DNA from 2 places in the Nonomuraea sp. NPDC050680 genome. Region 1 is predicted to be linked to the other one. Evidence: riboswitches for the same ligand, from Rfam matches in the RefSeq annotation. Region 1 holds a riboswitch; the other holds the start of a gene.
The links. Region 1 has a riboswitch for glycine ahead of gcvT (glycine cleavage system aminomethyltransferase GcvT). Riboswitches for the same ligand answer to the same signal wherever they lie in the genome.

Region 1 (6,784 bases):
TGGGCGCCCTTCAGAAGGGCCGGGGCCCGGCAGGACCCCGGCGGGTGGGTCAGGACTCGCCTGAGGTGAGCGCCGCATACTCCTCGGCGGTGAGCAGGTCCTCGGGGTCGCCTTCCACGCGCACGCGGAACATCCAGCCATCGCCGTAGGAGTCGCTGTTGGCCAGCGACGGATCGTCCACGACGGCCTGGTTGACCTCGACGATCTCGCCGCCGACGGGGGTGTAGATCTCGCTCACCGACTTGGTCGACTCGACCTCACCTATGGAGTCACCCGCCTCGACGGTCGAGCCGACCTCCGGAAGCTGCACGAAGACGACATCACCCAGCGCCTCGGCCGCGTAGGCCGTGATGCCGATGGTCACGGTGATGCCGTCGTCGAGGCCGGCCACCCACTCGTGCTCCTTGGTGTAGCTCAGGTCGTCTGGGATGTTGCTCACTTGTTCCTCCTGTAAAAGGGCAGCTCAATGAGGTCCATAGGTTCATGGCTGCCCCGGATGTCCACGGCCAGACCTGCGTCGGCCCCATTGTCGACGTAGGCCATGGCGATGGGCTTGCCCAGGGTCTGGGAGGGTGCCCCGCTGGTGACCTCGCCGACGACGGCGCCGTCCTTGGTCACCGGGTATCCGTGGCGCGGCACCCGGCGACCCCGCGCGACCAGTCCGACGAGCCGGCGCCGCGGCGGCGTGTCCATGACCGCCTCCAGCGCCGACCTGCCGACGAAGTCGCCCGGCTTGTCGAATTTCACCACTCTGCCCAGCCCCGCGTCGAACGGGGTCAGCTCGACGCCGAGCTCGTTGCCGTACAGCGGCATGCCCGCTTCGAGCCTGAGCGTGTCACGGCTGGACAGACCCGCAGCTCGCAGCTCGTACGGACGGCCGGCCTCGGTCAGCGCGTGCCAGAGCGGCACGGCGTCCTGGTTGGCCACGAACAGCTCGAACCCGTCCTCACCCGTGTAGCCGGTGCGCGCGATGAGCGCCTGCCGTCCGTCGACCAGACCGGGCAGCCCCGCGTAGTACTTGAGCCCGGCGAGGTCGGCGTCGGTGAGCGTGGCGAGGATCTCCTGGGCGCGCGGCCCCTGCACGGCGATCAGCGCGTACTGCTCCGAGCGATCCTCGACCACCGCGTTGTACGACTTGGCGCGATTTTTCAGTTCTTCCCCGACTTTTTCATAGTTGGAGGCGTTGGCCACCACCATGAACTCCTCGTCCCCGAGCCGGTAGACGATCAGGTCGTCCAGCACCCCACCACGCTCGTTCACGATCATGGTGTAGCGGGCGCGGCCGGGCGCGAGTGCCGACAGGTGCCCCACCAGCGCGTAGTCGAGCGCCTGACCCGCCTGAGGTCCGGTCACGAAGATCTCGCCCATGTGGGAGAGGTCGAACAGCCCGGCCGCCTGGCGGACGGCGTTGTGCTCGGCGGACTCGCTGCCGTAGCGGAGCGGCATCAGCCACCCGGCGAAATCAGTCAATGTCGCGCCGAGGCTCTCGTGGACGTCTCGGAGCGGTGTAGGACGTGACATATGCGCACCTCAGGGCAGGATCGGATGCCAGACATCCTCCCCCTCTGTCATGGGTGCCTGAGAGCTTCGCCCGTAATTTGCCGGACTTTCACCTTCGGCGAGGCCGCCAGGCCTGCTTTCCAGAGGACACCTCGTCCGTGCGGTCCTTTGCCTTGAGAGGTTCGCGGGGAGGGCTTGCTCCTTCAGGGGACCTGGCCGGATGCCAGGACACTCTCCCGCACGGTTTCGTCGGTGATGTCCGCAAGCCTAGTGCCGTTATGGGGGAGTTGTCGCGTTCGGCTCCGGCCGCCTGGGGGCAAAAGCGCCGCGCCGGGGTGAGGCTCAGCAGGCGGCCACGAGCGCCTCGAACAGCGCGCAGTCCTTCGCCGCCTCCGGATGCCACTGCACGGCCATGGCGAACGCCCGGGAGTCCAGCTCCACCGCCTCGACCGTGCCGTCGTCGGCCACGGCGGACACGGTGAGGCCCGGCGCGAGCCGGTCGATGGCCTGGTGGTGGTAGTGCGGCACGGCCACCGGCTCGGCTCCGAGCGCCTTGCCGACGCGGGTCCCCGGGACGGGCCGGATGGGCAGGTGGCCGAACTCGCCGGGCGCGGGGGAGTGCCCGGTGTGTCCCACCACATCGGGCAGATGCTGGTGCAGGGTCCCGCCGAGTGCGACGTTGAGCACCTGCATGCCCCGACATATCCCGAGATAGGGCAGGTCAGCGTCAAGAGCCGCCTCGATCACCGCGAACTCCGCCGTGTCCCGAAATTTCCTGATGTAGCCGGTCTGGTCGTGTGGCTCCTGGCCGTACCGCTCGGGTGAGACGTCACCGCCGCCGGCCAGGATCAACCCGTCCAACCGTGCCACCAGCCGGGCGGGCGACCCGGCGGGCGGCAGGATCACCGGCTGCCCGCCGGCCCGGACCACCTGCTCCACGTACATGTACGGCAACAGGGCGACCGGCATCTCCCACACGGTGTAGCGGGCAGGCTCGACATAGGACGTGATCCCGATGACGGGTCGCTCCACAACTTCCCTTCCTAAAGAGGAGTGACGTAGGCGCCCGAGATGCCCCCGTCGACGAGGAACTCCGAGCCCGTGATGAAGGAGGCGTCGTCGCTGGCCAGGAACGCCACCGCCGCCGCGATCTCCGACGCCTCGGCGAAGCGGCCCACCGGCACGTGCACCAGGCGGCGCGCGGCCCGCTCAGGGTCCTTGGCGAACAGCTCTTGGAGCAGCGGCGTGTTGACCGGCCCCGGGCACAGCGCGTTCACCCGGATCCCCTCGCGCGCGAACTGGACTCCGAGCTCGCGCGACATCGCGAGCACCCCGCCCTTCGAGGCCGTGTAGGAGATCTGCGACGTCGCCGACCCCATCACCGCCACGAACGACGCGGTGTTGATGATCGAGCCCTTGCCCTGCCGCCGCATGTACGGAATCGCGTGCTTGCAGCACAGGTAGACGCTCGTCAGGTTCACCTCCTGTACCCGCCGCCACGCCTCGATGCCGGTCTCCAGGATCGAGTCGTCCTCGGGCGGCGAGATGCCCGCGTTGTTGAAGGCGATGTCGACGGAGCCATAGGTGTCGAACGCCGTCTGGAACATCCGGACGACGTCGTCCTCGCTGGTCACGTCGACCTTGACGAAGAGCCCGCCCACCTCGGAGGCGGCCTTGGTGCCCGCCTCCTCGTCGACGTCGGCGCAGACCACCTTGGCGCCCTCTTCGGCGAACCGCCGCGCGGTGGCCAGGCCGATGCCGCCGCCCGCACCGGTGATCACGGCGACGCGGTTGTGCAAACGCTGCATGTGTGTCACTCCGTTGAGATGAAGACGTTCTTGGTCTCGGTGAACGCCATGAGGGCGTCCGGGCCCAGCTCCCGGCCGAGGCCGGACTCCTTGAAGCCGCCGAACGGCGTCCAGTGGCGGACCGAGGAGTGCGAGTTCACCGACAGCGCGCCCGCCTCCACGGCCCGCGCGACGCGCAGCGCCCGGCCGACGTCGCGGGTCCAGATGGAGCCGCTCAGGCCGTACGGCGTGTCGTTGGCGATCCGCACCGCCTCCGCCTCGTCCGCGAACGGCACCACCGACACCACCGGCCCGAAGATCTCCTCGGTGAAGGCCCGATCGGTGAGCGCCGGCGTCAGGACCGTCGGCGGGAACCAGAACCCCTTGCCCTGCGGGCAGTCGCCCTGCAGGTACGGCGGGCCGTCGATGAAGCCGCGCACCCGCTCCAGATGTTCGGCGCTGATCAGGGGGCCCATCTCGGTGCTCTCGTCGAGCGGGTCGCCGACTCTGACGTTCTGTACGGCCGGCAGCAGCAGCTCCAGGAACGCGTCGTAGACCTCCGCCTGCACCAGAATCCTGGATCGGGCGCAGCAGTCCTGGCCGGAGTTATCGAAGACGGCATACGGCGCCGTTTTCGCCGCTTTTTCCAGATCCGAGTCCGCAAACACGATATTTGCGGATTTGCCGCCTAGTTCGAGGGTTATCCGCTTTACCTGGGTTGCCGCCTTGGCGGCGATCTCCTTGCCCACCTCGGTCGAGCCGGTGAACACGATCTTGGCCACCTGCGGATGCTCGACCAGGCGGGCCCCCGCGACCTCCCCTGCCCCGGGCAGCACCTGGAGCACCCCCTCGGGGAGGCCCGCGGCGAGGGCCAGCTCGGCCAGCCTCAGCGCGGTCAGCGGGGTCCATTCGGCGGGCTTGACGATCACCGTGTTGCCCGCGGCCAGCGCCGGGGCGACGCCCCAGCTCATGATGAGCATAGGGAAGTTCCAGGGCACGATCACGCCCACCACGCCCAGCGGCTCCTGGAAGGTGATGTCCACGCCGCCGGGCACCGGGATCTGCTTGCCGTGGTTGCGCTCGGGGGCGGCGGCGTAGAAGTGCAGCACGTCGCGTACCGCGCCCGCCTCCCAGCGGGCGTTGCCGATCGGGTGGCCGGAGTTCGTGAGCTCCAGCAGCGCCAGCTCCTCCCGGTGCGCGTCCACCAGGTCGGCGAAGCGGCGCAGGAGCCGCGCCCGGTCGCCGGGCGCCACGTCGCGCCAGCTCTGGTAGGCCCGCCTGGCACGCTCCACGGCCCGGTCGACCTCGGCCGCGTCGGCCATCTCCACCTCGGCGAGGACTTCCTCCGTCGCCGGATTGACGATCCGCATCCTGCTCACATCCGCTCGAAACCCCGGAACAGCTCCCAGTCCGTGACAGCCGCGTCGAAGGCGGCCAGCTCGATCCGGGCGTTGTTCGCATAGTGCGCCACCACGTCGTCGCCGAACGTCTCACGCGCCAGCTTCGACCCCTCGAACAGCGCCAGCGCATCCCGCAACGTGTGCGGCACGGTCTCGGCGCCGGAGTCGTAGGCATTGCCCCCGAACGCGTCCTCCAGCGGCAGCTCCTCGTCGATGCCGCGCAGCCCGGCCGCGATCAGCGCCGACACCGCGAGGTAGGGGTTCACGTCGCCGCCCGGCACCCGGTTCTCGATGCGCAGCGACTCCCCGTGGCCCACGAGCCTGAGCGAGCAGGTGCGGTTGTCCACGCCCCACTTGACGGCCGTGGGGGCGAAGCTGCCGGGGACGTAGCGCTTGTAGGAGTTGATGTTCGGGGCGTAGAAGAGGGTGAGCTCGCGCATGTGGGCCAGCTGTCCGGCGATGAAGCGGGCGCCGAGCTCGGACAGCCCGTGGGGGCCGTCACCCGCCATCACCGGGTCGCCGTCCAGGCTCCGCAACGAGATGTGGATGTGGCAGGAGTTGCCCTCGCGCTGGTTCGGCTTGGCCATGAAGGTGATCGACTTGCCCTCCTGAGCCGCGATCTCCTTGGCGCCGTTCTTGTAGATGGAATGGTTGTCGCAGGTCTTCAGCGCCTCGTCGTAGCGGAAGGCGATCTCGTGCTGGCCCAGATTGCACTCGCCCTTGGCGGACTCGACGTACAGCCCAGCCCCCTCCATGTCCCGCCTTATCCGGCGAAGGAGGGGTTCGATGCGGGCTGTTCCGAGAAGGGAGTAGTCGACGTTGTAGAGGTTCGCGGGGGACATGTCGCGGTACGCGCGCTTCCACGCGTCCTCGTAGCTGTCCTCGTACACCACGAACTCCAGCTCGGTGCCCACGAAGGCGGCCAGGCCGCGGTCGGCGAGCCGGGCGAGCTGCGCGCGCAGGATCTGCCGCGGCGAGGCGGTCACGTCGTCGCCGCTCTCCCAGGTCAGGTCCGCCATGAGCATGACGGTGCCCTCCTGCCACGGAACCCACCGCAACGTGGAAATATCGGGCTTCATCACGAAATCGCCGTAGCCGCGCTCCCACGACGACATCGCGTAACCGTCGACCGTGTTCATGTCCACGTCCACGGCGAGCAGGTAGTTGCAGCCCTCGGAGCCGTGCCCCAGCACCTCGTTCAGGAAGTAACGCGCCGACAGGCGCTTGCCCTGCAGCCTGCCCTGCATGTCGGCGAGCGCGAGCAGCACGGTGTCGACCCGCCCGGCGGCCACCTCGTCACGCAACTCATCGACGGACAGTGGTCCGGGTTGTGGAAGACCTCGCTCGCTCACGGAAGTTCGCTCGCTTTCCCGCTAATTGGGCTACTGTTAGACCATTGATGTGCATATGGGGATCGCTTGTCAAGACCTGAGGACACGTTGGACGACTCGGCGCGGTTGATGACGGTGTTACGGCCGGTCAGGGCAGGAAACGCCTTTGAGGAGACGGTAGAACGGCTGCTCCAGGCGATCAAGCTCGGGGTGGTCGCGCCGGGCCGGAAACTGCCCCCGGAGCGCGAGCTGGCCGTCCAGCTCGGCATCAGCCGGGTGACGCTGCGGGAGGCGATCCGGGCGCTCCAGGACGCGGGGTACCTCGACGTACGGCGCGGCCGCTACGGCGGCGCGTTCGTCACCTACGCCCCGCCCCCGCCGGAGAGCGGCGATCTGCGCAGGGTCGTGGCCGACATGGGCACGGCCGACCTCACCGACGCGCTGACCTTCCGCATGGCGGTCGAATGCGGTGCGGCGGCGGTGCTGGCGGCGGCCACGCTGACCGACGACCAGCGCTCCCTCCTGCGCGACCGGCTCGCGGCACTCAACAAGGCGGGCATCGGGGACTACCGGCGGCTGGACACGGCCTTCCACCTCTCGATCGCCGAGCTGACCGGCTCCGCCCTGCTCGCCACCGCCTGCGCCGACGCGCGCCTGCGGGTCAGCGACCTGCTCAACGCCATCCCGATGCTCCAGGTGAACCTCGACCACTCCGCCCGCCAGCACGAGGCGATCGTGGCGGCCATCCTGGCGGGCGACCCGGAAG
Region 2 (6,784 bases), on a different contig from region 1:
GGGCGAGTCAGGGACCCGACAGCCGGATCGGTCGTGGACGCGGCGGACAGGTCAGTCCTCGTACGCCTCCAGCGGCGGGCAGGAGCAGACCAGGTTGCGGTCGCCGTAAGCCTGGTCGATGCGCCGCACCGGCACCCAGTACTTGCCCTCCCGCAGCGACGGCAGCGGGTAGACCGCCTCGGTACGGCTGTAGGGGTGGGCCCACTCGTCGGCCGTGGCGGCCTCGGCGGTGTGGGGGGCGTTGCGCAGCGGGTTGTCGGCGCGGTCGTAGGCGCCCGAGGCGACCCGCGCGATCTCGCCCCTGATGGCCACCATCGCGTCAACGAACCGGTCGAGCTCGGCCAGGTCCTCGCTCTCGGTCGGCTCGATCATCAGCGTGCCGGCCACCGGGAAGGACATGGTCGGCGCGTGGAAGCCGTAGTCGATGAGCCGCTTGGCCACGTCGTCGACCGTGACGCCGGTCTCCTTGGTGATCTGCCGCAGGTCGACGATGCACTCGTGGGCCACCAGGCCGCCGCGCCCGGTGTAGAGCACCGGGTAGTGCGGGGCCAGCCGCCGGGCGAGGTAGTTGGCCGACAGGATCGCCTGCTCGGTGGCCGCGGCCAGGCCATCGCCGCCCATCATCCTGACGTAGGCCCAGGAGATCGGCAGGATGCCCGCCGAGCCGTACGGGGCCGCGGCGACCGCGCCGACCGGTGAGCCGGGGCGCAGCGGGTGGCCCGGCAGGTAGGCGGCCAGGTGGCCGCGGACCGCGACCGGGCCGACGCCGGGGCCGCCGCCGCCGTGCGGGATGCAGAACGTCTTGTGCAGGTTCAGGTGGGAGACGTCGGCGCCGAACTCACCCGGCTTGGCCAGCCCGACCAGCGCGTTGAGGTTGGCCCCGTCGACGTAGACCTGGCCGCCCGCATCGTGCACCTTGGCGCAGACCTCGGTGATCGTCTCCTCGAAGACGCCGTGCGTCGACGGGTAGGTGAGCATGATCGCGGCCAGCGCGTCGCGGTGCTTGTCGATCTTGGCGTCGAGGTCGGCCAGGTCCACGTTGCCCTCGGTGTCGCAGGCCACGACCACGACACGCATGCCGGCCATGACGGCGCTGGCCGCGTTCGTGCCGTGCGCGGAGGACGGGATGAGGCAGATGTCGCGGTGCTCGTCGCCGTGGTCGCGGTGGTAGGCCCGGATCGCGAGCAGCCCGGCGAACTCTCCCTGGGACCCGGCGTTCGGCTGGATGGAGACCGCGTCGTAGCCGGTCACCTCGGCCAGCCACTCCTCCAGGGTCTCGATGAGGTGGCGGTAACCCGCGGCCTGCCCGACGGGCGCGAAGGGATGGATCCCGGCGAACTCCGGCCAGGTGATGGGCTCCATCTCGGTGGTCGCGTTCAGCTTCATCGTGCAGGAGCCGAGCGGGATCATGGACCGGTCGAGGGCGATGTCCTTGTCCTGGAGTCTGCGCAGGTAGCGCAGCATCGCGGTCTCGGAGTGGTGGCTGTGGAAGACCGGGTGGGTGAGGTAGCCGGACTCCCGCCTCAGCGCGGCGGGCAGCGTGTCCAGCCCCTCGTCGGTGAGGAGGCCGGCCACCGGCCCGCTGACGCCGAAGGCGGCGGCGACCTGCTCGAGGTCGGCCGCCGTGGTCTTCTCGTCGCAGGCGACGGAGACGTGGTCGGCGTCGGCCTGCCACAGGTTGACGCCGCGTTCGGCGGCCTGCCGGACGACCTCGGCGGCCCGGCCGGGCACCCTGGCCAGCACGGTGTCGAAGAACTCCTGGTGGACGACCTCGACGCCGCCGCGGCGCAGGCACTCGGCCAGCGCGGCGGCGTGCCGGTGCACGCGGGCGGCGATGCGGCGCAGCCCGTCGGGGCCGTGGTAGACGGCGTACATGCCGGCGATGACGGCGAGCAGGACCTGCGCGGTGCAGATGTTGCTGGTGGCCTTCTCGCGCCTGATGTGCTGCTCGCGGGTCTGCAGGGCCAGCCGGTAGGCGGGCGCGCCGTCGGCGTCGACGGAGACGCCCACCAGGCGGCCGGGCATCTGCCGCTGCAGTCCTTCGCGTACGGACATGTAGGCGGCGTGCGGCCCGCCGAAGCCGAACGGCACGCCGAAGCGCTGCGAGGAGCCGATCGCGATGTCGGCGCCGAGCTCGCCCGGCGCGGTGACCAGGGTCAGCGCGAGCAGGTCGGCGGCGGCCACGACCAGCGCGCCCGCGGTGTGCGCCCGCTCGGCCACGGCGCGGAAGTCGCGCAGCCGGCCGGAGGCGCCCGGGTACTGGACGAGCACGCCGAAGCATTCGGGCAGCTCGCCGTCGAGCGCGTCCTCGATGAGCGTGATGCCCAGCGGCTCGGCGCGGGTGGCCAGCACCGCCTTGGTCTGGGGCAGCGCGTCGGCGTCGACGACGAACACGTCGCTCTTGGACTTGCCCGCGCGCCTGGCCAGCGTCATCGCCTCGGCGGCGGCCGTGCTCTCGTCGAGCAGGGAGGCGCCCGCGACGTCGAGCCCGGTCAGGTCGGAGACGACGGTCTGGAAGTTGAGCAGCGCCTCCAGGCGGCCCTGCGAGATCTCCGGCTGGTAGGGGGTGTAGGCGGTGTACCAGCCCGGGTTCTCCAGCAGGTTGCGGCGGATCACCGCCGGGGTGATCGTGTCGTGGTAGCCCAGGCCGATCATCGAGGTGAGCACCCGGTTGCGGCCCGCGATGGCCCGCAGCTCGGCGATGACCTCGCTCTCACTGGCCGCGGCGGGCAGTGAGAGCGAGTCCTTGATCCTGATGGACTCGGGGACGGCCACCGCCACCAGGTCGGCCACGGACTCGAATCCCACGGCCTCGAGCATGCGCTGCTGCTCGGATTCGGACGGGCCGATGTGCCGGGTCGAGAACGGCGGAGCTGACAGATCGGTCATGGAGGTGCCTCCCGAGGGCTATGGAGACCGGCGCCTGGGCGCGGGCGAGTGCCGGATCTCCCCCTCTGTCATGGCGACCTGAGAGCTTCACCCCATGAGGGCTTGCACCGTCGGTGAGGCGCGCCTGGCGGGCGTGCCTGCTTTCCAGAGTTGCCTACCCCGAGCGGTACGGGTGCCTGAGAGATTCCGGGGAGGGTTGCTCCTTCGGCGCCCCGGGACCAGCCCGGGACTCTCCCGCAGGGGGTCGTCAGCCTTGCGCTCTAAGGTTACTACCGTATTGCTACCCTATGCGGCGCGCCCGCCGCCGCTGGGCCAGCTCGTCAGCGGGGTGGTCGGCCGGGACGCTGTCCTCGACCGCCGCTCTTTCCCCCGGCAGCTCCGCGAGGGAGCCCTCGACCTCGCGCCAGACCCGGCCGAGCGCGATGCCGAACACGCCCTGGCCGCCCTGGAGCAGATCGATCACCTCGTCGGCCGAGGTGCACTCGTAGACGCTGACGCCGTCGCTCATGAGCGTGATCTGCGCGAGGTCGCCGACCCCGCGGTCACGCAGGTGTTGCACGGCCGTACGGATCTGCTGGAGGGAGACTCCGGTGTCGAGGAGCCGCTTGACGACCTTGAGCACCAGGATGTCGCGGAAGCTGTAGAGCCGTTGGGAGCCCGAGCCGTGCGCGGCTCTTATCGTCGGCAGGACCAGCTCCGTGCGCGCCCAGTAGTCGAGCTGCCGGTAGGTGATGCCGGCCGCCGCGCACGCCGTCGGGCCGCGGTATCCGATGTCACTCGGCAGTGTCGTGGGCTGCTCGTCGAAGAGCAGGCCCTGCTCTCCGGCACGCTGCCGCGCACTCTCACGCCGCACCGGATCTTCCTGGCCGGCCGTCTTTCCCTCGCCGCTGCTGACCGCCACGCGGACCTCCGGCTTTCTCTCATCCCGTGGCCTGATCTGGGGGTTCGTAAAAGCGCGGCCACGGGTTTCACTTGCACCGTAGGACCGTGACCATGTGCAGTCAACGATCCGGCTCGGCGCGTCGTGAAGCGTAAATGCACTGAAATACCTACCCCGCCCGGCCAAAGTCTTCGGGGGTGATCGTGTCAAGGAACTCCCTGAACTTCTCCACCTCGTCCTCTTGGTCGTCGGGGATGATCACCCCGGCCTCCTGGACGACCTCCTCACTGGCGAAGATTCGTGCTCCGGTGCGCAAGGCGAGCGCGATCGAGTCGGAGGGCCGCGCGCTCACCTCTACGCCGTTGGAGAACACCAGGTCGGCGAAGAAGATACCGTCACGCAGGGCGACGATGTTGACCGCGCGCAGGCCCACGCCAAGAGCGCTCAGCACGTCCCTGAACAGGTCGTGCGTGAGTGGCCGGGCTGGAGGCTCCTCCGCTTGGGCCAGAGCGATGGCCGTGGCTTCGGTCATCCCAATCCAAATCGGCAGGAACCTCTCCCCGTGTGCCTCCTTGAGCAAGACGATCGGCTGATTTGTGGGCATCTCTACGCGGACGCCCACGACCTCCATCTGCAACACGGGCTGCTCCATATTCGACTGGTCGGCGACCCCGGCACAGCTATTGAGCCGGTCCGCTTCTGCATTTCAACGTAACACCCGAGGGGCCTTGTATGTCCCGCTGGTCCGGTCATCGGCCTAGAACGGTTCGCACGCCCGTACGCACCAGGGCGGCGTGCAGGTCGAGCAGCAACGCCGACAGCTCCCTGGCGGCCTCGTCGGCCTCTCCGATGGCCCCTGGGGCGCGGCGTTTGAGTATGGGAGCGACCGTCTGCTCCACCAGACCGCACTCGCGCTCGGCGGCGGCCTTGACCGCGCGCAGATGCCGGGCGTGCAGGCCGAACCGGGCCAGGGCGCCGACGCTGCGCGCCACGTTGAGCGCTTCCTCGTCGTAGCGCCTGGCCGTCGCCGCGAGCAGCCCGTAGTCCTCGAGCTCGGCGAGGGTGTCCTCGTCGAGCCCAGCCGCCTCCAGCAGTTCGGCGCGGCTCAGCCGCACCTCCCGCGCCTGCGGCCGGTCGGTCACGGCACGCGGGCGGCCGAAGTGCTCGGCCATCTTGTCCTTGATCACCCGCAGCGGCAGGTAGTGGTCGCGCTGCTCGGTGAGGATGTAGCGCAGCTGCTCGACGTGCAGGTGGGTGAACTTGCGGTAGCCCGACGGGCTGCGCTCCGGCTCGATGAGCCCCTCGCCCTCCAAGAAGCGGATCTTGGAGATCGACACATCGGGGAACTCGCCCTGGAGCATGGCGAGCACCTCCCCGATGCTCATGTGCGAGCGTGCCGCCTGCGCGCTCATGCGGCTTCCTCCGTGAGCCGCATGAACGCGGTGACTATCGGTCGCTCGCTGCGCTCGCTCATGCGCCGGCGGCGGTCCGCATCAGGAAGACGAGGCGGAACTTGCCGATCTGCACCTCGTCACCGGAGTGCAGCGGCACCTCCTCGATGCGCTCCCTGTTGACGTAGGTGCCGTTGAGGCTGCCCACGTCGCGCACGGAGAACTGGCCGCCGCGAAGGCGGTAGAACTCCACATGCCGCCGGGAGACCGTGATGTCGTCCAGGAAGATGTCGCTCTCGGGATGGCGCCCCGTGGTGGTGAGGTCCTTGTCAAGGCGGAAACGGCTCCCGGCGTTGGGCCCCCTGGTCACCGTGAGCAACGCCGCGCCAGGCGGCAGCTGCTCCACCAGCGCGCGCTCGGCGAGGAGCATGTCACCGGTCTCAGCCTCGTACGCCTCGATTCCCGCGACAGAGATCGTCGATGTGGTGTCCCCGGCGACCTCGGTTCTGGTCAGCGGTGACCCACAACGGGAACAGAAACGGGCATCCTCGGGGTTGGCGTGCCCGCACTGCGTGCAGTAGACGCTCGGCATCGATCGGCTCGGCCTCCTACCGCGAAGACGCGGCAACGGGGATCTGGGCGCGCCTCGCTTCGCTCTTCAAGTTTGCGAATGCCGCAACTTACGCTGATCAGCGGCAAAGGTCAAGGCGGGGCGCTGGACGACGGGTTCGGACGGTGACAAAGTTACCGCCGCCCGAGCCCCAAGGTCCATGCCGCCGCGCGTTTCTACATTACGATCTTGTACGTTCCGCCGCCACCGATCCGCCAGTGTCACTCTCCGTGACAGTTTCATGCGGATTGCCGTACGATTTCGGTCCCGAGGGTCAGGAAGCCGCCTCCTCGACCACGCGGGCCCAGTGCTCCAGGAGCGACTGCGCGGTGTCCATGTCGGCGGCCTCGGCCCACAGATCGGTGACCGGCTCGGTGGCCGCGGGCAGGATCAGCACCCAGCTCCCATCCTCGGCGGCCACCCGCACCCCGTCGGTGGTGTCGACGCGGCAGCCCTCCGGCTCGGCCTCGGCCGCCTCGATGACCGAGCGCATGACGGCGCCCTTGGCCGCCCACGGGGTCGGCACCGTACGCTTGAGCAGCTTGGCCTCGGGGATGCGCGCGTCGATCTGGCTGAGCGAGAGCCGGGTGCGGGCGACCAGGCCGAGCAGCCGCATGAACGCCGCCACCCCGTCGATCGCCGGGCCGAACTCGGGCACCACGAAGCCGCCCCTGCCGTCGCCGGCGAAGATCATGTCGTCGTCCACCGCGGCCGAGGTGAGAGCGTCGACCGCGGTGGAGGTCCACCGCACCTGTACGCCGTGGAAGCGGCAGACCTGCTCGGCGACCCTGGTGGTGGTGACGGGCAGCGCCACCCGGCCGGTCCTGCGCTCGGCGGCGATCAGGTCGAGCACGACGAGCAGGGCCCGCTCCTCGCCGATGAGCTGGCCCATCTCGTCCACCAGCGCGATGCGCTCACCCACGGGGTCGAACCGCACCCCGAAGGCCGCCCTGGAGGAGCTCACGAGCTCCGACAGGCGCTGCAGGTCCCTTCGGCGCTCGGCGAACGTCTCCG

Region 2: another riboswitch for glycine. It lies ahead of gcvP (aminomethyl-transferring glycine dehydrogenase); the one in region 1 lies ahead of gcvT (glycine cleavage system aminomethyltransferase GcvT).

Annotation. Positions count from the first base shown of each region.
Region 1 covers NZ_JBFAIF010000005.1:66,295-73,078, reverse strand. The annotation lists gene gcvH (glycine cleavage system protein GcvH) at 50-439, opposite strand; gene gcvT (glycine cleavage system aminomethyltransferase GcvT) at 436-1,521, opposite strand; glycine riboswitch at 1,652-1,749, opposite strand; gene AB0H88_RS20260 (gamma-glutamyl-gamma-aminobutyrate hydrolase family protein) at 1,843-2,532, opposite strand; gene AB0H88_RS20255 (3-oxoacyl-ACP reductase) at 2,544-3,308, opposite strand; gene AB0H88_RS20250 (aldehyde dehydrogenase family protein) at 3,314-4,657, opposite strand; gene AB0H88_RS20245 (glutamine synthetase family protein) at 4,663-6,039, opposite strand; gene AB0H88_RS20240 (FCD domain-containing protein) at 6,148-6,784, shown strand, end outside.
Region 2 covers NZ_JBFAIF010000004.1:232,342-239,125, forward strand. The annotation lists gene gcvP (aminomethyl-transferring glycine dehydrogenase) at 52-2,889, opposite strand; glycine riboswitch at 3,044-3,136, opposite strand; gene AB0H88_RS16815 (MerR family transcriptional regulator) at 3,170-3,790, opposite strand; gene AB0H88_RS16820 (bifunctional nuclease family protein) at 3,939-4,409, opposite strand; gene AB0H88_RS16825 (MerR family transcriptional regulator) at 4,519-5,181, opposite strand; gene AB0H88_RS16830 (FHA domain-containing protein) at 5,240-5,752, opposite strand; gene AB0H88_RS16835 (mannose-1-phosphate guanyltransferase) at 6,045-6,784, opposite strand, start outside.